One region of the Morganella sp. BCCO 40_0007 genome, then DNA from elsewhere that is predicted to be linked to it. Evidence: predicted binding sites of a transcription regulator. Region 1 holds the regulator's gene; each other region holds the start of a gene.
The links. The regulator PurR, encoded in region 1, represses purine synthesis genes. The targets are predictions, from matches to a motif close to CANGCAAACGTTTGCNTG.
Positions count from the first base shown of each region.

Region 2: a site for PurR is predicted at 3,962-3,979, ahead of cvpA (colicin V production protein). Genes of this name have one in related genera too.
Region 3: a site for PurR is predicted at 4,342-4,359, ahead of gltS (sodium/glutamate symporter). Genes of this name have one in related genera too.
Region 4: a site for PurR is predicted at 5,347-5,364, ahead of glyA (serine hydroxymethyltransferase). Genes of this name have one in related genera too.

Region 1 covers NZ_JAVBIN010000007.1:225,419-232,997, reverse strand. Annotated here, with positions in the region: gene R5268_RS10610 (riboflavin synthase) at 1-120, shown strand, start outside; gene cfa (cyclopropane fatty acyl phospholipid synthase) at 202-1,365, opposite strand; gene punC (purine nucleoside transporter PunC) at 1,631-2,842, opposite strand; gene punR (DNA-binding transcriptional activator PunR) at 2,964-3,866, shown strand; gene purR (HTH-type transcriptional repressor PurR) at 3,870-4,895, opposite strand; gene R5268_RS19450 (YnhF family membrane protein) at 5,172-5,255, shown strand; gene sodB (superoxide dismutase [Fe]) at 5,367-5,945, opposite strand; gene R5268_RS10580 (hypothetical protein) at 6,336-6,653, shown strand; gene R5268_RS10575 (DUF2058 domain-containing protein) at 6,725-7,264, shown strand; gene R5268_RS10570 (RluA family pseudouridine synthase) at 7,289-7,579, opposite strand, start outside.
Region 2 covers NZ_JAVBIN010000008.1:93,644-101,222, reverse strand. Annotated here, with positions in the region: gene yfcD (NUDIX hydrolase YfcD) at 1-43, opposite strand, end outside; gene R5268_RS11315 (TIGR01777 family oxidoreductase) at 300-1,211, shown strand; gene R5268_RS11310 (UbiX family flavin prenyltransferase) at 1,252-1,845, opposite strand; gene purF (amidophosphoribosyltransferase) at 1,869-3,386, opposite strand; gene cvpA (colicin V production protein) at 3,402-3,908, opposite strand; gene dedD (cell division protein DedD) at 4,088-4,762, opposite strand; gene folC (bifunctional tetrahydrofolate synthase/dihydrofolate synthase) at 4,752-6,050, opposite strand; gene accD (acetyl-CoA carboxylase, carboxyltransferase subunit beta) at 6,043-6,993, opposite strand; gene R5268_RS11280 (DedA family protein) at 7,095-7,579, opposite strand, start outside.
Region 3 covers NZ_JAVBIN010000004.1:76,233-83,811, reverse strand. Annotated here, with positions in the region: gene fabY (fatty acid biosynthesis protein FabY) at 1-779, shown strand, start outside; gene R5268_RS06155 (hypothetical protein) at 1,015-2,775, opposite strand; gene R5268_RS06150 (uracil-xanthine permease family protein) at 2,905-4,290, opposite strand; gene gltS (sodium/glutamate symporter) at 4,532-5,764, shown strand; gene recG (ATP-dependent DNA helicase RecG) at 5,813-7,579, opposite strand, start outside.
Region 4 covers NZ_JAVBIN010000005.1:38,394-45,972, forward strand. Annotated here, with positions in the region: gene glrR (two-component system response regulator GlrR) at 1-1,312, shown strand, start outside; gene R5268_RS07135 (NAD+ synthase) at 1,420-3,042, shown strand; gene glnB (nitrogen regulatory protein P-II) at 3,055-3,393, shown strand; gene R5268_RS07145 (hypothetical protein) at 3,488-3,757, shown strand; gene hmpA (NO-inducible flavohemoprotein) at 3,923-5,104, opposite strand; gene glyA (serine hydroxymethyltransferase) at 5,475-6,728, shown strand; gene R5268_RS07160 (3-phenylpropionate MFS transporter) at 6,810-7,579, shown strand, end outside.

The DNA of each region.
Region 1 (7,579 bases):
GAGCTTGATCCGCAAACGCAGGCTATTGTCGATACCACCGAGCGGGTACTGGCGCAGAAAATGCAGCAATTGCAGGAAAGTCTGATCCCGGCGGCAGAAACTGAAAAACCGCAAATCTGATGTGATTCAGATAAAAAAATCCGGTGCTGATTTTTGTCAGACCGGATTATTTATTATGGATTGTTTATGGAAGGTACGAAATCAGCGCGGAACGCGTAATCCGCCCTCACAGCCCTGCGGGCTCCATAATATCTGCCACAGCTGGATATCACGGGCACGGAATGCACCGGCACAGGCATTGAGATAATAAGTGAACATCCGTTTAAAGCGCGGGGTGTAATTACTTTCCAGTGACGGCCAGGCAGCCTGAAAACGGGAATACCACGCCATCAGTGTCCGGTCATAGTCCGCTCCGAAATTGTGCCAGTCTTCCATCACCAGTTTATTTTCACTGCTGTCGCCGATATTCTGAATTGACGGCAGACAGCCGTTCGGGAAAATATATTTACCAATCCAGGCATCGACATTCACTTTATTACGGTTTGAACCGATGGTATGCAGTAAAAATAATCCGTCCGGTTTCAGGTTACGCCGGACCACATCAAAATAGGTGGCGTAGTTTTTCGGACCGACGTGCTCAAACATCCCGACAGAGACAATTCTGTCATACTGCTCATGCAGATCGCGGTAATCTTCCAGGATAATATTAACATTAAGATCCGCACAGCGTGCCTGCGCATATTTCTGCTGTTCGGCGGAAATCGTCACACCGGTCACGGACACGTCAAAATGTTTCGCGGCATATGCGGCGAGTCCGCCCCAGCCGCAGCCGATATCCAGCAGTTGCATACCCGGTTTCAGCTGTAATTTTTCACAGATGAGATGCAGTTTCTGCTCCTGCGCCTGCGCCAGATTGGCGGGATCATCACTGAGACCTTTCCAGTAACCGCAGGAGTACTGCATATAAGGGTCGAGCATCAGCTCAAACAGGTCATTACCCAGATCATAATGCTCTTCACCGACAATCCGCGCCCGTTTTTTGGTTTGCAGGTTACGCATACGGGCCATGGCGATTTTTATAATATCGTTGATATTCTGCGGCAGTTTATTTTCCAGCCCGGCACGCAATACCCGCTGAAAGAAAACATCTAACCGCTCACAGTCCCACCAGCCGTCCATATAACTTTCACCCAGTCCCATCGAGCCTTGTTGTAATACCCGTTTAAAGAACTGGTTGTTATGTACCTGAATATCGAAAGGGCGGGAGCCATTAACTTCAATGCCGGCTTCGTCTAAAAGATCGGAGGCAATCCGCTGCCAGGAATCGGCGGGCGTTTTTTGATTTTCGACACAATCAGAACTCATATTATCTCCAATTTTTATCAAAGCGGGATTCTGAGTGCTTTATTTATGACGTTTTGCGCGGGAACAACAGAACCGGTGTGATTGGCCGTCATCGGGTGACAGTCTGCGTATTAACGTAATCGTTAAGACAAAAACAAAGCTCAAAATCCGGATTCAGAACGAATTGTCTGAAAAGTATAGGAGCCTGAGATTAAAATTCAATGGCAAAAAAGGCCGTACATGAGTACGGCCTTTAATTAGGAATATTCTTAATCACTGCGTCAATCTATTGATTTTGTTCCGCAATAGTCACGGAAGTACGTGAAGAGCGGCGCTGGATAATATAACCGCCGATAGTCAGCACCACGGTTGCAGCCATCACAGCGGTGGTGGAGAGCAGTGGTTCGTGCATCAGCGCAGAGACCAGGAAACTGATCGCGGAGCATAAACCGAGCTGAATCGCATTCTGTAATGCCGCCGCTTTACCGCTGTGTTCCGGGTAAACCGCCAGGGCGTTGGATACCGCAATCGGGTAAGACGCACCGTTCATTGCTGCCATAAAGCAGAATGGGATCAGAATCGCCACCAGTGACGGGTTACTGAATTTTGCCATGGCATACAGACCCACCATGCTGACGGCATAACCGGCCAGCAGGAACGGCAGCAGTGTTTTACCGTTAATCCGTGACAGCAGGGCACGGCAACCGTAGCCGCCGACCATAAAGGCGATGGTCTGCGGGATATAGCTCAGGCCGATATCATTCGGGTTATAACCCATATCGCGCAGGATAAACGGTGAGCCGGTCAGCCAGGCAAAGAAACCGGCACTGCATGCGGCGTAAATCAGTACGTTACCGCTGTATACCGGCGATTTCAGCAGACGGAAAAATGAGATTTTCTGTTTTTCTGTTTTGGCAGTATCCGGCGTGATGTGATGTTTTTCTTTCAGCATCAGAGTCGGGATCAGCACCAGCAGCGTGATGCCGCCGAGCACGAGGAAAATTTCGTGCCAGCCGCCGTGATTGAGCAGCCACGCGCCGAGTAACGGTGCCAGCGCCGGAGAAAGTGCCACCAGCGGCATAATCGCGGCAAAAACACGCTGTGCGCGGTGATCATCATAACGGTCGATAACCAGCGCCTGCCAGGTGACCGCCGCAGAGCAGACACTCACGGCCTGTACAAAGCGGAGTAATAATAATTGTGCCGGGGTGGTTACCCAGATCATTGCCAGACAGCTCAGGGCAAACAGCCCGAGACCCATCAGCAGAACCGGTTTACGACCGATTTTATCGGAGAGCGGTCCCCATAACAGCTGGCCGATGGCAAAGCCGACCAGGAAAATACTCAGACTGGCGCTGATAGCGCTGGCAGTGGAGTTCAGAGATTCCTGCATCATACCGAATGCAGGCAGATACATATCAATCGCGAGGTAACCCAGCATGCTGAGCCCGGCGAGATAAAAGAGAAAGCCGCGGGAAGGCGATGTGTTGACTGTCACAGAAAAATACCTGAATGTTAAATAAGTGTAATGCGTGAGTTGTTATTTTAACTATTCGAGTTTTTCTTTGTAAAACGTTATTATTTGCACATTGCTGTGAAATTTTTTGAAAGGAAGGATTATGTGGTCAGAATATACACTGGATGTGGTGGATGCGGTGGCACGGACCGGCAGTTTCAGTGCGGCGGCAGAGGAACTGCACCGGGTGCCTTCCGCTATCAGTTACAGTGTGCGCCAGCTGGAAGAGTGGCTGGCGGTTCCGCTGTTTGAACGGCGTCACCGGGATGTTGAACTGACACCTGCCGGTGTGCTGTTTGTCAAAGAAGCGCGTGATGTCATCAAAAAAATGAAATCCACACGTCACCAGTGCCAGATGATTGCCAACGGCTGGCGCGGACAGTTCAGTATCGCTGTTGACTGTATCGTAAAACCGGAACGGATAACGCGACTTCTGCTGGATTTTTATCATCATTTTCCGGATATCGAATTGTATATTTATCCGGAGGTGTTTAACGGTGTGTGGGATGCGCTGGTGGACAGACGGGTGGATGTGGCTATCGGTGCGACACGCGCATCCCCTATCGGCGAACGTTACAACTTCCGGGATATGGGCTTTTTGCCGTGGCGTGCGGTGGTCAGTCCGGCACATCCGCTGGCCTCTGCCGGTCATGTTCTGACCAATGAGGAGATGGTGCCGTACCCGAGTTTATGTCTGGAAGATACCTCGCGTTCCCTGCCGAAACGCGACACGTGGGCACTGGATAATCAGCGCCGTCTGGTGGTACCGGACTGGGATCGCGGGATTGCCTGTGTGGAAGCCGGTCTGTGTGCAGCGATGATGCCCGCACACCGTGCAGATCCGCTTATTGCGCAAGGCCGGCTGACCGCGCTGAAGATTGAACAGCCGCTGCCGGACAGCCCGTGCTGCATCACCTGGGTGGATAAGGATACTTCACCGGCACTGAGCTGGCTGCTTGATTATCTCGGCGACAGCGAAACACTCAATGCCGAATGGCTGAGATGATCGTCAGCGGCGGTAGTCGATAAACGGACCATCCGCCACGGAGCGGCGTTCGACCAGACGCGGATGCACCTCAATGGTCTGCGCGTCTTCGCGTTTGTTGACGATACGGTCGAGCAGCATGGTCAGCGCCATCTGTCCCAGACGCTCTTTCGGCTGATGGATGGTCGTCAGGGCAGGTGTGAAGTAGCGGGCGTTGCGGATATTGTCATACCCGATCACAGAAATATCCTGCGGTACACGCAGTCCCAGTTCATCGGCGGCACAAATTGCGCCCATGGCCATGGCATCACCACCGCAGAATACCGCGGTCGGCCGCTGTTTACCGGACAAAATTTGTGTCATCGCCCGGTAGCCGGAATCCGGTTCGAAATCACCCTGGACAACCCATTCATCACGCACAGTAATTCCGGCTTCTTTCATTGCCTTACTGAATCCTTCCAGACGGTTGCCGCCGGTGTTCCGCTCAAGCGGCCCCGGAATGACCGCGATATCGCGGTGACCGCGTTCAATCAGGTAACGTCCGGCGAGATAACCGCCGTGCAGGGCGTTATCGATAATCGCATCGGTGAAATCCCCGCGCGCTTTGCCCCAGTCCATCACCACCATCGGAATATTGCGGTAGCCTTCCAGCATGGTAATAAGCTTATCCGGGTACTCCGAACACATGACCAGCAGACCATCGACACGCTTTTGTGCCAGCATCGCCAGATAGGCTTTCTGCTTGTCAGGATTATTATGTGAGTTGCACAGCACCAGGGTATAACCTTTGCTGTAGCAGCTGTTTTCCACCGCCTCAATCACTTCCGCGAAATACGGGGCTTCACTGGAGGTGGCCAGCAGACCAATGGATTTGGTGTTATTGACTTTCAGACTGCGCGCCACGGCGCTCGGTGAATAGTGCAGTTCTTTGATTGCAGCCCAGACAGCCGCCTTCGTTTCTTCCGCAACGAAACGGGTATTATTAATGACATGGGAGACGGTTGTGGTGGAGACGCCCGAGCGCTTAGCCACATCTTTAATCGTTGCCATGATGAAAACAACTCCTGACCTGCCGGTCTGTATTTTATTATTCGGTTAATCGATTGCTATTATAGTGCCATTATGCAGTAACAATAGAAAAATTTCTGTAAAAACAGGCATTGTTGTCTGATCCGGGTCAAAAGTAAAAAATATTACCTGTGCTATGGTTATTGATATGGTCAGCTATTCGGGTTTTCCGGTCAGACCATCCGTTTTAATTATTTTGATGATTCAGGATGTCAGGTAGTCATCATTGGTCACTAAGCAGCTATTTTGGAGATAAGAATGGATACAGATCTGAAATATGGTTTGTCAACAGCGGTTGCAGCACTGGTTATGATCGTACTGTTTTCAATAATGCTTTTCTGATATACCCCATACAGTACAAAAGGGCGGAAAATTCCGCCCTTTTTTGATCGACTGTTTTTAATCAACAGTTTTTGAATAACTGTTTTTGAATAACAGTCTTTTGTTCCCGGATTACGCCAGGTTTTCTTCCGCAAATTTCCAGTTCACTAATGCCCAGAAGTTTTCCAGGTATTTAGGACGGGCATTACGGTAGTCGATATAATAAGCATGTTCCCAGACATCGACGGTTAAGATTGGTTTATCGTTACCGCTGACCGGGGTTGCCGCGTTAGAAGTATTCACGATAGCCAGGCTGCCGTCTGCTTTTTTCACCAGCCATGTCCAGCCGGCACCGAAGTTTTTCACTGCGGCATCGGTAAACTGCTGTTTAAATTCAGCAAATGAACCGAATGTGCTGTTAATAGCGTCAGCGATTTTACCGGTCGGCTCGCCACCGGCATTTGGTGCCAGGCAATGCCAGTAGAACGTGTGGTTCCAGACCTGGGCGGCATTATTGAAGATACCGGCATCAGAGGTTTTGATAATCTCTTCCAGTGACTTACCTTCAAATGCGGTGCCTTTGATCAGGTTATTCAGATTAACCACATAGGTGTTGTGGTGTTTACCGTAGTGGTATTCCAGTGTTTCTTCAGAAATATGTGGCTCTAATGCATTTTTTGCATAAGGCAGTGCAGGTAATTCAAACGACATTGCATTCTCCTTGTTAAGGTTGAGTCAGTAACCTCATCACAGATGGATTACTGTTATTATTCTGCGAATTATCTTAACAAGTTTTGTCATAAAAAACAGCGTGAAATACCATGGATGATATTATTCACATGGTGAAAGATAAAATTGCCCACAGGATGATATCTGTCACGATAAAAGCGATTAGCAGGGTGTACAGCTTATGACAGCAGATCCAGTTATAGAGTCGTTTCATTCTGTTTTCTCCGTATGACTGCGGAATTATAAATATAACGGATTTACGGGCCGAAATCCGGGCAAACTGAGTAATTTATACCGGAAACGTGACTACAGCTGTTGTTTGTCAATCGACGGAAGACCCTTTACAATTCCTGCTATGACGAAAGGACAATAATGATCATTATGCTGGCAGATTATATTTTTCGTGCAATACAAAACAATACTGATTGTGACGTTATTTGCGATCATTCTCAGAAAGATGAACCGGCTGAAGTGATCAGGCGTGTCCGCCGGTGGCAGTTCCGGGACGGTATTGAGCTGATGTGCAGTGAAGAGACAGAAACTGCGGTACAGACAGGGGATGAACAGTGCCCGGAGCAATGGATAGTCTGGTCTGTCACCGGAGATACAGAAAAAAAAGTATCACCGCAGCATAAAGAATTTTTCAGTCTGTGCCAGCAGCGCTATTGGCTGAAAATACAGATGGCCTGATGTGCCGGATACAATCCTGAAAATTACCGGTATAATTATCCGTAATTATTAAACTGATTCAGAAAAAGAATATGACAAAACTCACGTTGCAGGAACAAATGCTGAAAGCCGGATTGGTGACCAGCAAAAAAATGGACAAAGTCCGCAGAACGGCAAAAAAATCCCGTGTTCAGGCCCGCGAAGCCAGAGAAGCGGTGGAAGAAAATAAAAAAGCGCAGCTTGAGCGCGATAAACAGCTGAGTGAGCAGCAAAAACAGGCTGTCTTATCCAGAGAATATAAAGCACAGGTGAAACAGCTGATTGAAATGAACCGGATCATTATTTCAAAAGGAAATATTGATTTTAATTTCACCGACAGCAATGTGATCAAAAGTATCACTGTAGATAAAACCACCCAGTCTCAGCTGATTAGCGGTCGTCTGGCCATTGCCCGGTTAAGCACAGAAAACAGCGGCGTCAGTGAATATGCCATTATTCCGGCGGTTGTTGCGGATAAAATCACACAACGTGATACGGAAAGCATTGTCCTGAATAATGCGCTGGCACAGGATGAAGCGGATGAAGACGATCCGTATGCTGATTTTAAAATCCCGGATGATTTGATGTGGTGATCCGCATTTGCCTGCTTTTCCTGTTCAGAACGGGCAGGGACTGCGGGCAATGACCGGTTCGCCGCTGACCGGATGGACAAAATCCAGTTCACCGGCGTGCAGCATCAGCCGCGGAATATTCCCGGTGCCCGGTAACTCTTTCCCGCCGTAGAGATCACACCCTAAAATCGAATGGCCCAGATACTGACAATGGATACGGAGCTGATGCGTGCGGCCGGTTTCAGGTGTCAGTTTCACCCGGGTGACCGGCAGAGACATCCCGTCTTCTGTTTTATAATAAAAACGGTCAGTCACCTGATAACGTGAGCGGGCCGG
Region 2 (7,579 bases), on a different contig from region 1:
CATCGACCACGTCCACCCACTCGATAGCGCTTTCTTGTTCCATCCTCTAACCTTTTCTTTTTTATCAGCATTACGGATGCTGTTTCTGTTTTTTCAGTGACACACGCCGGCAATCCGCGGGCCCTGTTTTATACTCTTTTATATATCAAACTAATAATGATAGTGTGCCATTATGGTCGTTAAAGCAGTATATCAAGAATTGATAGCGGTTCTATGATTGTTTTTCTTTCTTGACGATCACATCCTCCGGCCGCAAAAACTGCTATAGTCAGTGAAACCTACCGGCAGAAGGAGCAACTATGCGTATTCTGGTCACAGGCGGTACCGGGCTTATCGGCACCCCGCTGGTACAGGCACTGATTGCCCGGAAATATCAGGTGGTGGTTCTGAGCCGCTCACCGCAGAAAGTCTATTCCCGTTTTTGCTCGGCAGCAGAAAATCTCAGCTCGCTCAATGAAATAACACATCTTAATGATATTGATGCGGTCATTAATCTTGCCGGTGAGCCTATCGCAGATAAACGCTGGAGTGAAGAGCAGAAAAAGCGGTTATGTGAAAGCCGCTGGCAGATAACCGAACGGCTCAGTGAACTGATCAATGCCAGTGAGACACCACCTGCGGTGTTTCTCTCCGGCTCTGCCGTAGGCTGGTATGGTGATCAGGGACAGGCGGTGGTAACGGAGGACGACGAGCCGCATCCGGAATTCACCCACACCTTATGCGACCGCTGGGAAGCTCTGGCGATGAAAGCACAGAGTGAGAAAACCCGGGTCTGTCTGCTGCGCACCGGAATTGTGCTGTCACCGGAAGGCGGGGCGCTGGCGAAACTGCTGCCGGTATACCGCGCCGGTCTAGGCGGCCCTGCCGGCAACGGCCGTCAGTATATGCCGTGGATACATATCCGTGATATGGTCAGCGCCATTCTGTTTTTGCTCGATGACCCGGCACAGAACGGCCCGTTCAATATGACTGCCCCCTATCCGTCCCATAATGAACAGTTTGCGGCCGTACTGGCGCAGATCCTGCACCGCCCGCATCTGCTGCGGGTTCCGTCGTTTGTGGTTAAAGCACTGATGGGAGAAGCAGCGGTACTGGTACTGGGCGGACAAAATGCACTGCCGAAACGGCTGGAGGACGCCGGATTCGGCTGTCAGTTTATTAATCTGGAAGACGCTCTGCGGGATTTACTGGATAGCCCGGCGGACTATTAATGCAGTTCCCGGCCGGTGATAAAACGGCCGGGATTGCAGGTTACGGCTGTGCGGAACGGGGATTTTTCGCCCCGCTCCAGCGGGCAAATAAATCTTCCGGTAATTCAATATCAAACTGATCAAGCACGCGGTTGACCGTCTGGTCGATAATATCCTGCACGGTTTCCGGCTGATGATAAAATGCAGGCATCGGCGGCATAATGATCGCTCCGATTTCCGCCGCCTGTGTCATCAGCCGCAGATGTCCGAGATGCAGCGGTGTTTCACGTACTCCCAGCACCAGCTTACGCCCTTCCTTGAGAACCACATCCGCCGCACGGGTCACCAGAGTGTCCGTGTAGCTGTGCACAATCCCCGACAGCGTTTTCACCGAACACGGCAGAATAACCATCCCCAGTGTTCTGACAGAGCCGGAAGAGATACTCGCAGCGATATCGCGCTCATCATGCACCACATCCGCCAGAGCCTGCACGTCACGCAGACTGTACGCCGTTTCCAGCGCCAGTGTCTGCCGTGCCGCCTGACTGACAATCAGGTGGGTTTCCACCTCCGGCACCGTTTGCAGGACCTCCAGCAGACGCACACCATAAACTGCACCACTTGCGCCGGTCAGCCCCACAATCAGTTTTTTCATAACATCACCCGACAAAAAAGAGATTAACCTTCATTATATATCTCAAGGTTCTCAATTTCGTTATGATCCCGCAACTTTAATTCATCATCTCTGCGCAGGTTTTCCACATAATCGAGATAATCCTGGTCGATATCTTTGGTGACATAGATACCATCAAATACAGATGCCTCAAGACCACGGATATCCGGGTTCTCTTCACGCACGGCATCAATAAGGTCACTCAGATCCTGGAAAATCAGCGCGTCCGCGCCAATCAGACGGCAGATTTCATCGGATTCACGGCCGTGCGCAATTAACTCGTTGGCATTCGGCATGTCGATACCGTAGACATTCGGGAAACGCACTTCCGGTGCCGCAGAGGCAAAATAGACCTTCTTCGCGCCGGCTTCACGTGCCAGTTCCACAATCTGTTCTGAGGTGGTGCCGCGCACGATGGAGTCATCCACCAGCAGCACGTTTTTCCCTTTAAATTCAGTGCGGTTGGCGTTGAGCTTGCGGCGGACAGATTTTTTCCGCTCCTGCTGACCCGGCATGATAAAAGTACGTCCCACATAGCGGTTTTTCACAAACCCCTGGCGGTACGGTTTATTCAGCATATGGGCGATTTCCAGCGCGCTGTCCATTGAGGTTTCCGGAATCGGGATCACCACATCGATATCCAGGTCTTCCCACTCACGGGCAATTTTGGCCCCCAGCTTCTGCCCCATACGCAGTCGGGCGTTATAAACAGAAACTTTATCGATAACAGAATCCGGACGGGCGAAATAGACAAATTCAAACAGGCACGGCGTCAGTGACGGATTTGCCGCACACTGACGGGTATAGAGCTGCCCGGTTTCGGTGATATACACCGCTTCACCCGGTGCCACATCGCGCAGATATTCAAAACCGAGGGTGTCCAGTGCGACACTTTCAGAGGCCACCATATACTCTTCGCGTCCGTCATTCAGGGCGCGTTTACCAAGTACCAGCGGACGGATACCGTTCGGGTCACGGAACGCCAGCAGACCGTGACCGATAATCAGTGCCACACAGGCATACGCGCCGCGGATTTTGCTGTGCATGGCGCTGACGGCGGCAAAAATATTATCCGGCTCCAGCGGGTGAGCATCGAAGCGATCCAGCTCATACGCCAGCACGTTGAGCAGGATTTCAGAATCGGAGGTGGTATTGACATGACGGCGGGCCGTTTCAAACAGCTGCTGCTTCAGCGTGTGTGCATTGGTCAGATTGCCGTTATGCGCCAGGGTGATACCGAAAGGTGAATTAACATAAAAAGGCTGTGCTTCCGATGCACTGGAGCTGCCTGCAGTCGGGTAACGGACATGGCCTATCCCGAGTGTCCCCTGCAAACGCAGCATATGTCGGGTTTCGAAAACATCTTTCACCAGTCCGTTGGCTTTACGGAGCCGGAAACCATTGTTACTGTCAATGGTTGCGATACCGGCTGCATCCTGGCCCCGGTGCTGTAACACCGTGAGCGCGTCATAAATTGATTGATTGACTTGCGTAAAACCAACGATACCAACAATACCACACATGTAGTTTTTTCCTCATCAGCCGGGCGGAGAAGGAAAATTCTCCGGCAGGAAACTTGACGCATTCTGGAGGTAGTCAAAGAACCACCTGATAACATGACTGAATTGGGGAATGAGTTGTGACTGCTGCCAGTCGCTGCTCTGACTCATCTGCGTGAAGCTGTCGAGGAAGAACAAAATCGCCGCCACGATCAGCACCCCGCGCAGAGCACCAAAACAAACCCCGAGAACACGATCTGTGCCTGATAAGCCTGTCCGCTGAACCAGTGAACCGATAACATGGTTAATCACCGAGCCGACAATCAGTGTCGCAACAAATAAAATCGCGATAGAGATTCCGTTGCGGACCAGCGGGTCATCGAAGCGCGTAAAATAGTCCGCCAGCAGCGGGAAAAACTCACTGGCCACATAAAACGCACAGACCCAGGTCACTAACGATAAGGCTTCACGAACGAAACCACGAACCAGGCTGACTAATGCCGAGAAAGCAATAATTGCAATAATTGCGTAATCAATCCAAACCATATCACTATCCAAATTGATGCCCCGGCATCAGTGACGGGCGCATTCTAACAGAAAACGAAAACGTTTGCGTAACGGATTTTTGCTCTGTCCGAAAATAAATTGCGGCGAAATAAAAAATTATAATCGCCGCAAAGAGTTAACTGATTTTATTAACGGATACTGCTAATACCTTAAATTCGCTACGGTTTATAAGCCTGCACCCTGCCATCCAGCCCTGTCAGCTGCCTCAGTTCCCCCAGCGAGGACTTCAGCTCTGCCTGCGAGGCTGACGGCCCGACCATAATCAGCGTCAGTTTGCCGCGCGGCACCGTGTAAACCTGATAGCCGGATAACCGCAGCGTGGCCACAATCTCCTCAACCTTGCGGGCATTAGACAATGCCCCCAGCTGCACAACATAAGCCTGTCCCTGAGGGGCTTTTTCCGGTTTTGGTTCCGGCTTCGGCTCGGGTTTTGGTTCCGGTTTCGGCTCAGGTTTTGGTTCGGGCTTAGGTTCCGGTTTCGGCGGCTGTTTGTCCGGCACCACAACCGGCGGCAGCGGATCGGCTCCCGGCGGTACGTTGGAGGTGGTACTGCCGCCCGGCAATTCTTCTGCCGGGACTTGTGTCCCGGTTTGTGCCGCTTCGGTAATCATGGCACTGGATGCCCCTTCTGAGGGCATGGTCGGCATAGTCTGATTGATCGGATTTACTGCATCAATCTCATCCTGCTCACCCTCTTTCGGGATAAGCGGGATGGCTGCGAACTGGTCTTCGTTATATTTCTTATCGCCGTCCAGCAGCACCGGCAGGACAATCACACCCACCGCCACCAGGATAATAGTTCCGACTAAGCGATTCTGAAATTTACTGGCCACCCGCACCTTCCTTCGCTAAAACGTCCATGACATGCGCCACTGTGTGGAATGATCCGCACACCACCACAATATCGTCCGGGGAAGCATCACGGCGCGCCTGTTCCCATGCGCTTTCCACATCCGCAAACTGCTGCGGGTCAGTCAGGTGCTCTGCCAGCTGCTCTGCCGGCGCACCGCGCAGTTCTGTCAGCGGCGCGACATACCAGTCCTTCACCTGCTCACTCAGCACCGCCAGGGTGCCTTTGATATCTTTATCGCCCAGCATACCGATCACCGCACGGACGCGGCTCTGCGCAGTGCGCGGCAACTGTGCCAGTTTTGACACCAGATAACCGGCGGCATGCGGGTTATGCGCCACATCCAGCACCGTCAGCGGTTTTTGTGAGACAATCTGGAAGCGGCCCGGCAGTTGTGCCTGACGCAGTCCGGTATCAATCGCCTCACGGGTGATGGCGCGGCCGGTTTTGTCTTTCACCTGACGCAGATTGTGGATCACCGCAAGCGCCGTCGCGGCGTTCGCCAGCGGCACATTCGGCAGCGGCAGATTTTCGAGGGTTTCATCCTCACACTGCCACGTCCAGTGGTCACCCTGCTCGGTATAAGACCAGTCATCAGCACGGCAGAACAGTGAGGTTTCCAGCTTGTTTGCCACGTCAGCAATGGTATAAGGCGCATCCGGTTCACCGATTACCGCCACGCAGTGCGGGCGGAAAATCCCGGCTTTTTCGCGGGCGATATGCTCGCGGTCAGCGCCGAGCCAGTCGGTGTGATCCAGTGCGATACTGGTGATCGCTGTAATATGAGAATCGACAATATTGGTGGCATCCAGACGCCCGCCGAGGCCGACTTCCAGAATCACCACATCAAGATTGGCTTCGCGGAACAACTGCAATGCCGCCAGTGTACCCGCTTCAAAATAGGTGAGCGTGATATCACCGCGCTGCGTGTCAATATCCGCAAAGACACGGCAGAAATCAGCTTCCGGCGGGTTTTGTCCCTGAATCCGCACCCGTTCGGTGTAATTCACCAGATGCGGGGAACTGTACACACCCACCCGCAACCCCGCTGCCAGCAGGATGGATTCGAGTGTGTGGCAGGTGGTGCCTTTACCGTTAGTCCCTGAGACCGTAATGACTTTCGGGGCGGGATAGCGCAGATTCATGATATCCGCCACCGCACCGACACGTTCCAGTCCCATATCAATAACCTGCGTATGCAGATCACCCAGATAAGAAAGCCACGTCATCATTGATGACGCGGCTGTTGGTCTTTCTCGCTTATCAGACATCGTGTTTTTTGACATCAGTCTCTGTTTCGGAAGATAAGTCGGTATCAGGTTCATCCGCAGTCAGGATTTCAATGATTTCATCTTCCTGCGGGAACTTATAGTTAGTCAGTTTTGACAGAATTTCCGCGACGGTATCACGCATTTCCGGACGGCGGACAATCATATCGATCGCCCCTTTTTCTATCAGGAACTCACTGCGCTGGAATCCCGGCGGTAATTTTTCACGGACAGTCTGTTCGATAACGCGCGGACCGGCAAAACCGATCAGGGCTTTCGGCTCGGCGATATTGATATCCCCCAGCATTGCCAGACTTGCGGAAACGCCGCCCATGGTCGGGTCAGTCAGCACAGAGATATACGGCAGACCGCGCTCCTGCATTTTGGCCAGTGCCGCACTGGTTTTGGCCATCTGCATCAGCGACATCAGCGCTTCCTGCATACGTGCGCCGCCGCTTGCGGAGAAGCAGATCAGCGGGCAGTTATCTTCCAGCGCCTGTTCCGCCGCGCGGACAAACCGTGCGCCGACAACCGAGGACATTGAACCGCCGATAAAGGCAAATTCAAACGCTGCCGCAACAACCGGCATGGTTTTCAGTGTGCCTTTCATCGCAATCAGGGCTTCTTTTTCCCCGGTCGTTTTCTGTGCGGAGACCAGACGGTCTTTGTATTTTTTGGAATCACGGAATTTCAGGACGTCTTTCGGTTCCAGATCAGTACCCAGTTCCGTGGTGCTGCCTTCATCCAGAAACGCCATCAGGCGCGCACGTGCAGGGATCCGCATGTGATGGTCACACTTCGGACACACCTCAAGATTACGTTCCACCTCCTGGCGGTACAGTACCTGACCACAACTGTCACACTTCGTCCAGACACCTTCAGGAATGCTCGCCTTGCGTGTCTGGTTCATTGGGGTCTTATTCAGAATTTTTTCAATCCAGCTCATTAATGACCTTTCCGTCTGAAATCTGGCTCAGCCAGTGTAATTATTATCTGCCATTAAACCACATTGCTTATGCACTGTGGATAAAAAACTGCTCAAACCACTCAGGCGTCATCACGTTTCTGTGCTTTTTTCGCCGCACGGCGGTGACGCCATACCTCGATAATACCGGGCAATATGGAGATGAAAATAATCGCCACGATAAGTAATTTCAAGTTTTCCTGCACAATCTTCGTTTCCCCGAAGATATACCCTGCATAGGCAAATAATACCACCCATACAATCGCACCGATAACGTTAAACATCGCAAAATGGCGGTAAGACATCTTACTCATACCGGCAACAAACGGAGCAAATGTCCGCACGATCGGAACAAATCGCGCCAGAATAATCGCTTTACCACCATGGGTTTCAAAGAACGCATGGGTCTTGCGCAGGTGACTCTGTCGGAAGATTTTTGAGTCCGGATTGCGGAAAAGCCGCTCCCCGAAAAAGTGTCCGATCGTATAGTTAACTGCGTCACCGATAATCGCCGCCGTAATCATCAGCAGTACCATGATATGAATATTCAGGTCGTTAGACGGCAGTG
Region 3 (7,579 bases), on a different contig from region 1:
TGGTGGTGGATGAAACCGGGCAGCCTGTGGCTGTCGGCCGTTTGTATATCAATGCAGAAAATGAAGGCGCGATCCGCTTTCTGGCTGTTGATCCGCAGATGCAGGGACGCGGGTTCGGAACACTGATTGCACGCGCACTGGAGTCAGTGGCCCGTCAGGAGGGTGTGAAGCGGATTGTGTGCAGTGCCCGTGAGGAAGCGGTCGCATTTTTTGAAAAATCAGGTTTTGAAAACAGAGGACCGATTACAGGCCCGCAAACGACGCCTGTTCGTCATTTTTTTATGATTAAATCCGTTGAAACCCTCGATGCGATTCTGCATCGCCCCGACTGGTGTGCTGAGTTACAGAAAGCATGGTATGAAACCATCCCCCTGAGTGAAAAGATGGGGATTCGTATTACGCAGTATACCGGTCAGAAATTTATGACCACCATGCCGGAAGGCCCGAATCAGAATCTGCATCAGACAATTTTTGCAGGCAGCCAGTTTTCTATGGCGACACTGACCGGCTGGGGACTTATCTGGCTGCTGTTACAGGAAAATTCACTGGACGGCGATATCGTGCTGGTGGATGCCAACATCCGTTACCGCAAAGCAGTGGCAGGCCGGCCGGAGGCGATTGCTTCCCGCGATAAACTCAGCGGTGACCTGGATCGCCTGGCGCGCGGCAGTAAGGCGCGGATTAAGCTGGAAGTGACCGTCGGACAGGGCGATGAGGTCGGGGCGGTCTTTACCGGCACTTATATGGTGTTGCCCGGACAGAAACACAGTGCGGAGTAACGGATAAAACAGCGTCTTACGACGCTGTTGATCGAATTTGTCAGATCCGGGATGCTCTGATAACAGGCAAAACGAAAAGACGCTGTAAACACATCCCTGTGCGCTCGGATCGCGCCATCCATGGCGCTTACGCTTTTCGTTTGCTTGCCTGTTATCATCACGGTACATAACCCGCCATGTTACCGATAAAGAAAAACAGCGCCTTACGGCGCTGTTTCTGTATCAGCAGGTGCTGCTAAATTTCCCCGGTTTCGCTGTTATCCGGGATCACCCGCTGTGCAGGCGGGGCAGAAGGCACCGGCTCTGCGGATACCGGGGCGTTATCCATCTGCCCCTGCGTGATAGCCCGGTTTATCTGATTCCCCTGTTTATCCTGTCCGGAGAGCATACCGCTCAGTGTACTGCGGATATCTTCTGTCCGCAGTTGTCCGTTCAGGTGCAGTGTGTAATTGGCACTGCCGGAGAGCGGAGCAGGCTGCCAGCCCCATTGTGACAGGATCTGGCTGTCAGCTCCGGTAGCCTGTAATGCGAAACGGAAAGGCGCAGTACCGGACGGGGTGACCTGAAACTGCATTTTCAGCAGTCCCTCTCCGGCGGAAGCCGCAAATTGTGTGGTTGCCGCACTGTCCGCCCCGGCGGTCAGTGTCAGATACGGACGGTGCAGTTCGACGCGGTTAAAGGTGGCATTGCCCGCACTGACCGACAGTTCGCCGTCCCATAGTCCCCACTGGCCGGATTTCAGGATCTGCATCGTTTTGATGTAGCCGTTCACATTGGTGAGCTGGAACGGGAAAATCGCTTGTGTATCAATCAGCAGGGCATTGGAGACTTTTATATCCTGTAAGCGGATAGTATCAATCCCCTGCGGGGCCGCTTCCTGCAATGCAGAGAACCACTGTTCCGGGAAGCTGTACAGCAGATTGTCGGTAACACCGCTGGTGATATCGAGTGTCCGGGTGGCGCGGTTCCAGTTCCCGGTAAAACGCAGAATACTCTTGTCATAGCGGCCGGTCAGGCGGTTGACGTCAATCTGATCGCCGCGCAGTTCCAGCGTGCTGATAATGTCAGAAAAATGCTGCCCGCTGAGTGTCAGATCCGCTGCGGCGATATCTGCCTGTCCGTTGTCCGTCTGCCAGCGTCCCTGTTTAAAGGCCAGATTTTTGATCGTGCCTTCCAGATAGTTTACCGCCCACTGATGGCCTTCAAGTTTAATATTGGTGGCAGTGATATTTTTGGCCTGAATATCCGGCAGACTTTCTGTACTGTCTGCCAATTGTGTCAGAGACTGAGGTGTCTGCCAGCGTATGTCATTGAGCAGCAGAGTATCAAGCTGCCACTGACCTTCGGCGCTGCGGCGGCCGGTCGCAGTGATCAGCCCGTTTTCCAGGGTGGCGGTCAGGTTATCAAACGTGAATTGTTTTCCGCTGACCTCACCCTGCGTCAGGATATTTTTCAGCGGCAGGCCGTAGTAATTCAGGCCGTTAGCGGAAAACTGATATTTGCCGTTACCGGTCAGGTCACTACCCTGCGGCTGCCACGGGGTGATACCTCCGGTGACGCCCTCTGCATCAATACTGCGGTTGCCGTCGGTGCGGCGGACATTTGTCTGATTGAGCTGTAACAGCCCGGCACTGACCGGCAGAGTGCCGCTGTCAGCAGCATCAGAAATTTCGATATCCCCTTTCTGCACAATAATGCGGGCAAACCAGCCGGGTTCAGAGAAACTGCGCCAGTCCAGCGTCAGCTCAACATTGGCTGCTTCCAGGGCAAAATCCCCCGATACTGTGCTGATACTGATATCACTGAGTGAAATAAGGGAAGGGGAGGAGAGCGAGTGACTTATCGCAGAAAGTGACACCTTGTAGCGTGTATTGTCACTGATAAGGGCTGAAATCTGTTTTGTGCCCCATGATGTCTGCACCACAAGGGCAGTGGCAACGATAAGAATAATGACCAGTGTTATCAGCCAGAAAACAGCCCGTCCCAACCATTTCATAATGCGCTCCCGAGAGATAATCCTGAGGGCATACTAGCGTGAGGCTCTTTACGGTGACAAGGATTATCGCGGTTTTTCCGCACAGAGCAGCACGCGTGACCGTTTCCGGTCACGCGGTTAAACAGATGATTATTTCTCCGGCGGAAAAATCAGATTCAGGGCAATCGCGGTCAGGCCGCCCGCCGCAATTCCGGAAGAGAGCAGGGTTTTCAGCCAGTCCGGTGCAAATTGCAGGATCAGCGGCTGCTGGGAAACACCCATGCCGACAGCCAGTGACAGCGAGATAATCATAATCGCCCGGCGGTTCAGGGTTTCGCGTGAGACAATCCGCACACCGGATGCCGCAATCGTACCGAACATGACAATGGTGGCTCCGCCGAGTACCGGTTCCGGAATGTGCTGTACAAATCCGGCGACGGCCGGGAACAGCCCCAGTATGATCAGCATCAGCGACACAACATAACCGACATAGCGGCTGGCAACGCCGGTCAGCTGGATCACCCCGTTATTCTGCCCGAAACAGGAGTTCGGAAAGGTATTAAAGACCGCAGACAGGGCGGAGTTCAGTCCGTTTGCCAGCACACCGCCTTTCAGGCGCTTCATGTAGAGCGGGCCGGATACCGGTTGTTCGGAGACGTCGGACGTCGCGGTGATATCACCGATGGTTTCCAGCGAGGTCACCATAAAGATCAGGATCAGCGGCAGCAGCAGGTTCCAGTCGATGGATAAGCCGTAATAGAGCGGGGCCGGGATCACCACCACTTCCTCCGGGATTTCCGCATGGTTATCCGGCAGCATACCCATCCACCAGGCAGCAAGATAGCCTGCTGTCATCGCCAGCACCAGAGAGGCGACACGCAGATACGGGTTTTTCTGGCGGTTAAGCAGCACAATCACCGCCAGCACAATACCGGCGAGGATCAGATTATTAGCAGAGCCGAAGGTGTTATCCGCCATGGCGCCATAACCGCCGCCGATGGAGGTCAGCCCGACCTGAATCAGCGACAGCCCGATAATCATCACCACCACACCGGAAACCAGCGGCGTGATAATGCGGCGCGCCAGATGCAGAAAACGGGAGAGGATAACTTCTGTCATGGCCGCCAGCATCAGAGTGCCGAACAGTGCAGCCATCATCCCTTCGGTATCCACACCATTATTTTTCAGCGCCATACCGCCCATAATCAGCGGGGCCACAAAGTTAAAGCTGGTGCCCTGGATAGAAAGCAGCCCGGAACCGACCGGCCCCCAGGTGCGGATTTGCAGCAGTGATGCCAGTCCGGAAGCGAACAGTGACATACTGATAATCCGCTGGGTGTCGTGGGCGGAAAGGCCGAGCGCCTGGGCGATAAGCAACCCCGGTGTAATCACCGCCACAAACATCGCCAGCAGATGCTGACAGGCGGCAAAGAGCGTCTGCGGCAGCGGCGGACGATCTTCCAGCCGGTAGATGAGTTCACTATTTGTGTTAGTTGCGGGATTTACACTGGTTTTATCAGAAATTGCAGAGTTCATATCAACAGGTCCGGGATAAGCAATTACCGTATTTTAATGATCCGGGGCACAAAAGCAATCGTTTGCGCCGATGAGATGTTATTTTTTATAGCGGAATATAATCACAGTTTTATTTATTTTAACTTGTCTTTATCCGCTTTTTTTTCTTTAATCCGGATACCTGCTTTTTCTTTTTGCGTAACAGGGACGTTATTAACGCGATATTGATGTAACAAATACCAACAATAAAAGGGGTACGTGAATGTATCAACTCGACGTTTACGGCACGCTGGTTGCGGCCACACTCGTCCTATTACTGGGACGTAAACTCGTAAAAACTGTACCATTCCTCGAAAAGTATACAATTCCTGAACCTGTGGCCGGTGGTCTTCTGGTTGCGATCGTATTATTGGGGTTCAAATCCGGTATGGATCTGGAAGTGAAATTTGATGATTCACTCAAAGACCCGCTGATGCTGGCTTTCTTTGCCACCATCGGCTTAAACGCCAACTTAGCCAGCCTTAAGGCGGGCGGCAGAACGTTATTTATCTTTGTGATTGCGGTTGTGGGTTTACTGATTGTGCAGAACTCAGTCGGTATCTCTCTGGCAAAAATGATGGGGCTTGATCCGCTGATTGGTTTGCTGGCCGGTTCTATCACACTCTCCGGTGGTCATGGTACCGGGGCTGCATGGGGTAAAATTTTCAGCGACAGCTATGGTTTCAGCTCCGCAACAGAAATCGCGATTGCCTGCGCAACCTTTGGTCTGGTGCTCGGCGGCCTGATTGGTGGTCCGGTAGCCCGTTTCCTGATCAAAAAAACGGCCATGAGCGATGTGAAATTACAGGATGATGAAGCACCGACCGCGTTTGAAAAACCGCAGGCCGGACGCATGATCACTTCAATGGTTCTGCTTGAAACAATTGCACTGATTGCTATCTGTTTACTGGCGGGAACGTATCTGTATGGTGTTCTGACGGATTTCTTCACGTCAATGCAGTGGAAGTTCCAGATCCCGGCATTTGTGTGTGTTCTGTTTATCGGGGTTATCCTGAGCAACAGTCTGTCACTGATGGGCTTTTACCGTGTGTTTGAGCGGGCGGTGTCGGTACTGGGTAACGTCAGTCTGTCACTGTTCCTGGCGATGGCACTGATGAGCCTGAAACTGTGGGAAATTGCCTCTCTGGCGGTACCGATGCTGGTAATCCTGGCAGTACAGACTATCGTGATGGCGTTGTATGCTGTCTTCGTCACTTACCGTGTGATGGGCAAAAATTATGATGCGGCGGTTCTGGCGGCCGGTCACTGTGGTTTCGGGATGGGGGCCACACCAACCGCGATTGCCAACATGCAGGCAGTGACAGATCGTTTCGGTCCTTCCCATGTGGCTTTCCTGGTGGTACCGATGGTGGGGGCGTTCTTCCTCGATCTGATTAACGCACTGGTTATCCCGTTCTTCCTGGCATTACCTATCTTCCCGGTTGCGGGCGGGTAACAAACAACGCTTAAGCAGGCAAGCCACCTTCCGGGGTGGCTTTTTTCGTTATACGTTAGTGTATTGCGTGCGTTCCGGCAGCCAGCGCTCGATCAGCGCTTTTGCCTGCTCCGGGTAATTCTGGTGCAGATGACGTGCCACACGCTGTACTTCCGGCAGCATACCCTGATCGCGCAGTAAATCCGCGACTTTAAATTCCGCATTACCGGTCTGCCGTGTACCGAGCAGTTCACCCGGCCCGCGGATTTCGAGGTCTTTCTGCGCGATAACAAAGCCGTCGTTGCTGTCCCGCAGTACCTGAAGACGCAGTTTTGCTGTTTGAGTCAGCGGGGTTTTATACAGCAGCACACAGTGGGAGACCGCAGAGCCGCGTCCGACCCGGCCGCGCAGCTGATGCAGTTGCGCCAGGCCCAGCCGTTCCGGGTTTTCGATGATCATCAGGCTGGCATTCGGTACATCCACCCCGACTTCAATAACTGTGGTGGCGACCAGCAGATCCAGCTCTCCGGCCTTAAATTGCGCCATCACCGCCTGCTTTTCTGCCGGTTTCATACGACCGTGCACCATCCCGACCCGCAGGTCCGGCAGAGTGGCGGAAAGCTCATCAAACGTCACCTGAGCGGCCTGTGCTTCCAGCAAATCAGATTCATCGATCAGTGTGCAGACCCAGTAGGCCTGGCGTTTTTCATCCTGACAGGCGCTGCGCACCCGTTCAATAATCTCATGGCGGCGGCTGTCCGGAATGGCCACCGTGGTCACCGGGGTTCTGCCCGGCGGCAGTTCATCGATAACGGAGGTGTCGAGATCCGCATAGGCGGTCATGGCCAGGGTGCGCGGGATCGGAGTGGCGGTCATAATCAGCTGATGCGGATGGAATCCCTGCTGTTCGCCTTTTTCCCATAACGCCAGCCGCTGGTGAACACCAAAGCGGTGCTGCTCATCAATAATCACCAGCGCCAGGGAATGAAAACGGATATGTTCCTGAAAAATGGCGTGCGTGCCGATAACCATCGCCACATCACCGGCGGCAATGGCTTCTTCCTGCGCCAGCCGTGCCTTGCCTTTCTGTTTTCCGGCTACCCAGCCGACGCTGATACCCAGCGGCTCCAGCCACTGACGGAAAGTATTGGCATGTTGTTCAGCCAGCAGTTCTGTCGGTGCCATCAGTGCGACCTGTTTGCCGTGTGCGATAGCACGGAGTGCCGCCAGCGCGGCGACCAGCGTTTTCCCGGAACCGACATCCCCCTGAATCAGGCGCATCATCGGCACCGGTTTTTCCAGATCCTGCTCTATTTCCGCCACCACGCGCTGCTGGGCGTTAGTCGGAGAGAAGGGCAGTTGTGCCAGGAACTGACTTTTCAGCGTCTCCTGTGGCGGCAGAGGCAGTGCATGGTAGCGCTGTGCCCCTGCTCTGACCGCCAGCATACTGAGGTGATGCGCCAGCAGTTCTTCCAGCACAATCCGTTTCAGTGCCGGATGCTGCCCGCTTTCCAGTTCGGCAAGCTGTGTATCCGCCGGTGGCCGGTGCAGTGTTTTCAGCGCCTGCGGCAGACTCATCATGGAGCGGGTCAGTTCCGGCGGCAGTAATTCATTGATGGCACAGGTATCGAGCAGCTCCAGCGCCTGATCGAGCAGTTTGCGGAGCGTGGCCTGGCGGACACCTTCGGTGGTCGGGTAGATGGGGGTGAGTGTTTCCTGCAATTCAACGGAAGTATCACTCTGGCGGACTTTGTATTCGGGGTGAAAGATTTCCGGGCCATTTTTGCCGCGCCGGATTTCGCCGTAGGCCGTGACTTGTTTGCCGGCCGCCAGTGC
Region 4 (7,579 bases), on a different contig from region 1:
ATTGGTTGATGACGATCCGGGTTTACTGAAACTGTTGGGAATGCGCCTGAGCAGTGAAGGTTTCCGGGTATCAACGGCAGAAAGCGGCTCTGAAGCGCTGAAGGTTCTCAGCAAAGAAAAGATTGATCTGGTCATCAGTGACCTGCGGATGGATGAAATGGACGGTATGGCACTGTTTGCCGAGATCCAGAAAACCCATTCCGGGATGCCGGTGATTATCCTCACTGCCCACGGCTCTATCCCCGATGCGGTGGCGGCCACCCGTGAGGGTGTTTTCAGCTTCCTGACCAAACCGGTGGATCGTGATGCGTTATATAAAGCTATCGATGATGCACTGGCGCTTTCCACCACCACGGTCAGTGATGAATCCTGGTGTGAGAGTATTGTTACCCGCAGCCCGCTGATGCTGCGTCTGCTGGAACAGGCACGCATGGTGGCGCAGTCCGATGTCAGTGTCCTGATCAACGGCCAGAGTGGTACCGGGAAAGAGGTACTGGCACAGGCCATCCACAAAGCCAGCCCGAGAGCGAAAAAGCCGTTTATTGCCATTAACTGCGGCGCATTGCCGGAGCAGTTACTGGAATCTGAATTGTTCGGCCATGCCAAAGGTGCCTTTACCGGTGCCGTCAGCAGCCGCGAAGGGCTGTTCCAGGCGGCGGAAAGCGGTACGCTGTTTCTCGATGAAATCGGGGATATGCCGATGCCGCTGCAGGTCAAACTGCTGCGTGTTTTGCAGGAGCGCAAAGTGCGCCCGCTCGGCAGTAACCGCGACATTGATATTGATGTCCGCGTGATTTCCGCGACACACCGCGATTTACCCAAGGCGATGGAAAAACACGAGTTCCGTGAAGATCTTTATTACCGCCTCAATGTGGTTAACCTGAAAATTCCGACACTCCATGAGCGGGCTGAAGATATCCCGCTGCTGGCCAATCATATTCTGCGTGAAGCGGCGAAAAAACATAAGCCGTTTGTCCGCAGTTTCTCTCCGGATGCCATGAAATGTCTGATGGGCGCAAGCTGGCCGGGCAACGTCCGCCAGTTACTTAACGTTATCGAGCAATGTGTGGCGCTGTCCACCGTGCCGGTGATCAGTGAGGCGCTGGTGACACAGGCTCTGGAAGGCGAAAATACCGCATTGCCGACTTTTGCGGAAGCCCGCAATCAGTTTGAGCTCAATTACTTACGCAAGCTTCTCCAGATGACCAAAGGTAACGTGACCAATGCCGCGCGGCTGGCGGGGCGTAACCGGACAGAATTTTATAAATTGCTGTCCCGTCATGAGCTGGATGCGGCCGACTTTAAAGAATAAGCAAAGAATCGGCTCTGGCCGGCACATTTTGCTATCATCTTCAATATTAGCTGTTTTATTATTAATTTTTACATACGGTGAGACTCATCCCGGGAGAGCAGGATTTTATGCGTCGTACACTTAATATCGCCCTGGCCCAGCTGAATTTTCTGGTCGGAGATATCGAAGGCAATGGTGAACGTATTCTGAAAACCATAGCGGAACAACAGGCAGCCGGAGCTGACCTGGTCATGTTTTCCGAACTGGCATTGTCCGGATATTCGCCGGAAGACCTGGTTTTTCGTCCCGATTTTCATCAGCGGATAGTACAGAGCCTTACCCGGATACAACAGGCCAGCGGTGACTGCGCTGTGCTGGCGGGGCACCCGTGGCAGGAAAACGGTCGCATTTATAATGCTCTCTCTCTCTTTGAGAAAGGGGAACTCCGCGCCCGTTATTTCAAACAGGAACTGCCGAACTACGGTGTGTTTGATGAAAAACGCTGGTTTACGGCGGGAACTGAAAGCTGTGTGATCGATTTCCGTGGTTACCGTCTCGGGTTACTCATTTGTGAGGATATCTGGACTGACGGCCCTGTTGATGCGCTGAAGGCCGCCGGGGCTGAAATCATCCTTACGCTGAATGCATCACCGTATTCCACTGATAAAATTGATACCCGCGATGTGCTGATACAGGCACATTGCCGCCGTACCGGGCTGCCGCTGGTGTATCTCAATCAGGTCGGCGGCCAGGATGAACTGATTTTTGATGGCGATTCTGCGGTTTTCGCCGCTGATGGCAGCGTAACGCATCGTCTTGCTGCATTTTCAGAGCAAATCGCACAGTGTCACTTTACCGATCTGACCATCACACCGATGGCGGACCCGGCACCGTCGTTATCTGTCCTTGCGCAGGTTTATCAGGGGCTGGTGCTGGCGACACGGGATTATGTCCGCAAAAATGGTTTTCAGGGAGCGCTGCTGGGTCTGTCCGGCGGGATAGACTCCGGCCTGACCGTTGCGATTGCCGCGGATGCACTGGGCAGAGATAAAGTGCAGGCGGTGATGATGCCGTTCCGCTACACCTCCGATATCAGCATCCACGATGCCCGTGAGCAGGCAGAACTGCTGGGGGTGGAATTTGATGTGGTGTCGATTGAGCCGATGTTTGACGCCTTTATGCACGAACTGGCGCCGAAATTCGCCGGAACGCCGGTGGATACCACCGAAGAGAATTTACAGGCGCGCTGCCGGGCAGTGATCCTGATGGCGATGTCTAATAAGCGCCGCCGCATTGTGCTGACCACCAGTAATAAAAGTGAATGTGCTGTCGGTTACTCCACACTGTACGGGGATATGGCCGGGGGCTTTAACGTCCTGAAAGATGTGCCGAAAACCATGGTGTTTGAGCTGGCGAGATACCGCAATACGCTGTCACCGGCAATTCCGGAGCGGGTTATCACCCGTCCGCCGTCTGCGGAGCTGGCGCCGGGTCAGCTGGATCAGGACAGTCTGCCGCCGTATGACATCCTGGATGCATTGCTGGCCGGGTATGTTGAGAAAGATATGTCCGCAGATGAACTGATTGCCGCAGGGTTTGATGAGGCGGTAGTCCGCAAGGTTATCCGGCTGGTGGATATCAATGAATACAAACGCCGCCAGTCACCGGTGGGGCCGCGCATTACCGCCCGGAACTTTGGCAAAGATCGCCGTTACCCGATTACATCCGGGTTTGGCCGCAAAAATTGGTAACAGGATCTGACAATGAAAAAGATTGAGGCAATTATTAAGCCGTTTAAACTCGATGATGTCCGCGAAGCACTGGCTGAAGTCGGGATCACCGGGATGACCGTGACAGAAGTGAAAGGGTTCGGCCGCCAGAAAGGGCATACCGAACTGTATCGCGGTGCAGAATATATGGTGGATTTCCTGCCGAAGGTAAAAATTGAAATTGTTGTCGCCGATGACATTCTCGATACCTGTGTGGAAACCATTATGCAGACGGCGCAGACCGGCAAAATCGGTGACGGTAAAATCTTTGTGTTCGATGTGGCCCAGGTGGTCCGGATACGTACCGGTGAACAGGATGAAGATGCAATCTGAGTTCTGTTGATCATATCGGTCAATCATATTGATCCGGCGGCTGTTATTTCTGACTCCGCCGGATTTTTTTATCTGTCAGCAAAAGGAGAAGACTGTGCGGGCAATACATGTGCGGGTAATACAATGGATCGTTGCGGTATGTGCGGTGGTGATTATTCTGGTGATGGCCGGTATTATTATTCTGCAGTCAGCACTGAGAGATCCCGGTCAGCATGAATTACCGGCGCTGTTTGCGCAGGTTTCCGGGATGAATTTAAATAAAGAGGAAAGCGAAGAGCTGGAAACATGCATTCAGTCGGCCAAAGTGATGTATTTTTCACAGGCAGTAAAAAAGTGTGTGAACCGGGCGCGGTATAAGAACTGAAAAAATAAGAACTAAAAAAAGAAGCAAAAAAAAGAGTAACAGTGAACCGGGCGAAAGGATGGGATAGATATAAATTCGGCGGTTATGTCACTGTTACTCAAATGTGCATTGACTTCAGCACGTACGCTGAATACTCAGCGTGTTGTTATTGTTGTTCTGTCGCGATTATAAAATTTTGTGCGGACCGAAACATTCATAATGGATCTGGTCTGCATTGACGCCTATTGCAGTCAGCTGACGCGCAATGTGCTGCATAAAGGCCACCGGGCCGCACAGGTAATAGTGGCGTGTTTTACTGAGCAGGGCATCCTGCTGAGCGGTTAAATCCATCAGCCCGGTCAGGTGAGGGTGAGCTTCATCAGCACGCGGTTCTCTGTACCAGACAGTCTGACTGAACGCCGGTAACTGAGCACCGGTGCGGTTTACTTCATCCGCAAAGGCATGTACACCGCCGTGCTCTGCCGCATGCAGCCAGGTCACATCCGCCGGATGTTGCTGCGCAGCCAGTGTCTGTAACATCGCCATCATCGGTGTCAGGCCGACACCGGCTGAAATCAGAACGACCGGCGTCTCTTTTTCAGCGTCGAGGAAAAAATCACCCAGCGGCGGCGTCAGTTTTACCACATCGCCTTCCTGTATATTGGCGTGCAGCCAGCCGGAAATCGTGCCTTTGTCCTCGCGTTTAACCGCAATCCGGTAGGTTTTCCCGTCCGGTACCTGCGTCAGGGAGTATTGGCGGATTTCCTGATTATCCAGCGCATCATCATTGATATAGACACTGATATACTGACCCGGCCGGTAATCCGCGACGGGCTGACCATCAACCGGCGCCAGTTCAAAACTGGTGATCAGCTCACTCTGCGGCTGTTTGCGGATCACGCGGAATTCACGCAGACCTTCCCATCCGCCTTGTGACGCCGCTTTTTCCTGATATAACCCGGCTTCGCGCTGAATAAAGATATCTGCCAGTACGCCGTAAGCTTTACCCCAGGCGGTCAGCACTTCTTCACCCGGATTGAGTAACTCTTCAATGGTGGCAAGCAGGTTTTCCCCGACAATCGGGTAATGCTCCGGTCTGATCATCAGGCTGGCGTGTTTGTTGGCAATTTTTTCGACTGCCGCGCCCAGTGCGCCGAGGTTATCAATATTCATGGCATAGGCGCAGACCGCATTAAACAAGGCTTCACGCTGTGCACCATTCTGCTGGTGGCTCATGGTGAAGATATCTTTTAATTCCGGATGCTGACGAAACATGCGGTCATAAAAATGCGCGGTCAGTTTCGGTCCGGTGGCGGCAATCAGCGGGGCAGTGGATTTTACGGTGGCGATAGTTTGTGCATCGAGCATAGCAGGGCTCCTGAAAAAGCATCACATCAGTGTGAAATTTATAACATGTATTTTTTATGCAACTTATAATACAGGGCAGAATTTGTAAAGCGCAAATTTTTCTGCTGTTTCTGAAAATCCGCTGAAAATAGCGGAATTGATCAGTGAGCGGGGGCAGGAGGGGATCACAAATCCGGTATTGCGTCCGATGAACAGGATATTCTTATGAAATAATAAGTGCGGTAATTACCTGATTTTACCGCTATGCAATCGTTTGCGTATTTTTTGTTTCAGGGGCTATCTCAATTCAGAAAAAGGGTTTACACTGTAGGGCATTCGTCCCCGGAAAGGGGTGTTTTTTTATCGGCATCAGGCGAGTCAGGAGAAGCTAATGTTAAAGCGTGAAATGAATATTGCAGATTACGACCCACAACTCTGGCAGGCGATGAAAGACGAAGATCGTCGTCAGGAAGAGCATATTGAATTAATTGCCTCTGAGAACTACACCAGCCCGCGCGTTATGGAAGCTCAGGGCTCCCAGCTCACCAACAAATATGCGGAAGGGTATCCGGGCAAACGCTATTACGGCGGCTGCGAATATGTGGATATCGTGGAACAACTGGCGATTGACCGTGCAAAAGAACTGTTCGGTGCAGATTATGCCAACGTTCAGCCGCATTCCGGCTCCCAGGCTAACGTTGCAGTGTACTCCGCACTGCTGTCACCGGGCGATACAGTATTAGGGATGAATTTAGCGGAAGGCGGTCACCTGACTCACGGCTCTCCGGTAAACTTTTCCGGTAAACTGTACAATATCGTCCCTTACGGTATCGATTCTGCCGGTAAAATCGATTATGACGATGTCGCTGAACAGGCGAAAAAACATCAGCCGAAAATGATCATCGGCGGCTTCTCTGCTTATTCCGGTGTGGTTGACTGGGCGAAAATGCGCGAAATCGCTGACAGCATCGGTGCTTACCTGTTTGTTGATATGGCACACGTTGCCGGTCTGGTTGCTGCGGGTGTTTATCCTAACCCGGTTCCGCATGCACACGTTGTCACCACCACCACGCATAAAACCCTGGCGGGTCCGCGCGGCGGGATGATCCTGGCGAAAGGCGGTGATGAAGATCTGTACAAAAAACTGAACTCAGCCGTATTCCCGGGCAACCAGGGTGGTCCGCTGATGCACGTTATCGCCGGTAAAGCAGTGGCGTTAAAAGAAGCAATGGAGCCTGAATTTAAAGCAAATCAGGTCCAGGTTGTGAAAAATGCCAAAGCAATGGTTGAAGTCTTCCTGAACCGTGGTTATAAAGTGGTGTCCGGCGGTACTGAGAACCATCTGTTCCTGGTAGATCTGGTCGATAAAGACATCACCGGTAAAGATGCCGATGCTGCACTGGGCCGTGCTAACATCACTGTGAACAAAAACAGTGTGCCGAACGATCCGAAGAGCCCGTTTGTGACCTCCGGTATCCGTGTCGGTTCCCCGGCAATTACCCGTCGCGGCTTCAAAGAAGCAGAAGCCCGTGAACTGGCCGGCTGGATGTGTGACGTGTTAGATAACCTCAATGATGAAGCGACCATTGAAGCTGTGAAACAAAAAGTTCTGGCTATCTGCGCGAAATACCCGGTTTACGCATAATCGCGTTACCAGTCTGATGTAACCAAAACCCGCTTCGTTCGCCGCAAGCGGGTTTTTTGTATTTCTGAAAAGGAGAGGCAGATGTTTGTTCCGTCATCGCTTTGGCTGGCGCTTGATTATTTTACGTATTTTTTTTCCTACGGGATTTTTCTTCCCTACTGGGGCGCATGGCTGAAAGGTGAAGGGCATGATGTGGCAACGGTCGGTATGCTGCTCAGTGTGGGGCTGGTGGCGCGTTTTATCGGCAGTCTGTTTATTACGCCGTTGTTTAAAGATCCGTCACGGCTGATTTTTGCGTTGCGCCTGATGGCACTCTGCGCTTTTCTGTTTGCGCTGGCGTTTTATTTCGGCTCGCACTGGCTCTGGCTCTTTTTTGTGATGGCCGGATTCAACCTCTTTTTCTCACCGATGATCCCGCTGGGGGATTCCCTCGCCGCGACCTGGCAAAAACAGTTTCCGATGGATTACGGCTCGATCCGTGTCTGGGGTTCAGTGGCCTTTATCATTGCCACTTCTGTCACCGGCATGCTGATGGATATCTGGAAGCATGAGGTGATTCTGGCGGCGCTGGTGGTCAGTACCGGAACTCTGCTGCTGACGTCGCTGCTGCGTCCGCGCATTATGCCGTCCGGGGAAATGAAGCAGCGCGGGCCGCAGGTGAAGTTCAGTGTTCTGCTGAAAGATAGTGCGGTTGTCCGCTTTCTGCTGTGCGTCAGTTTATTGCAGGGGGCGCATGCCGCCTATTACGGCTTCAGTGTGATTTACTGGCAGAAGGTCGGGTATTCGGATGCCGCGATTGGCTATCTCTGGTCGCTGGGCGTGGTGGCGGAAGTGATTGTCTTTACGTTCAG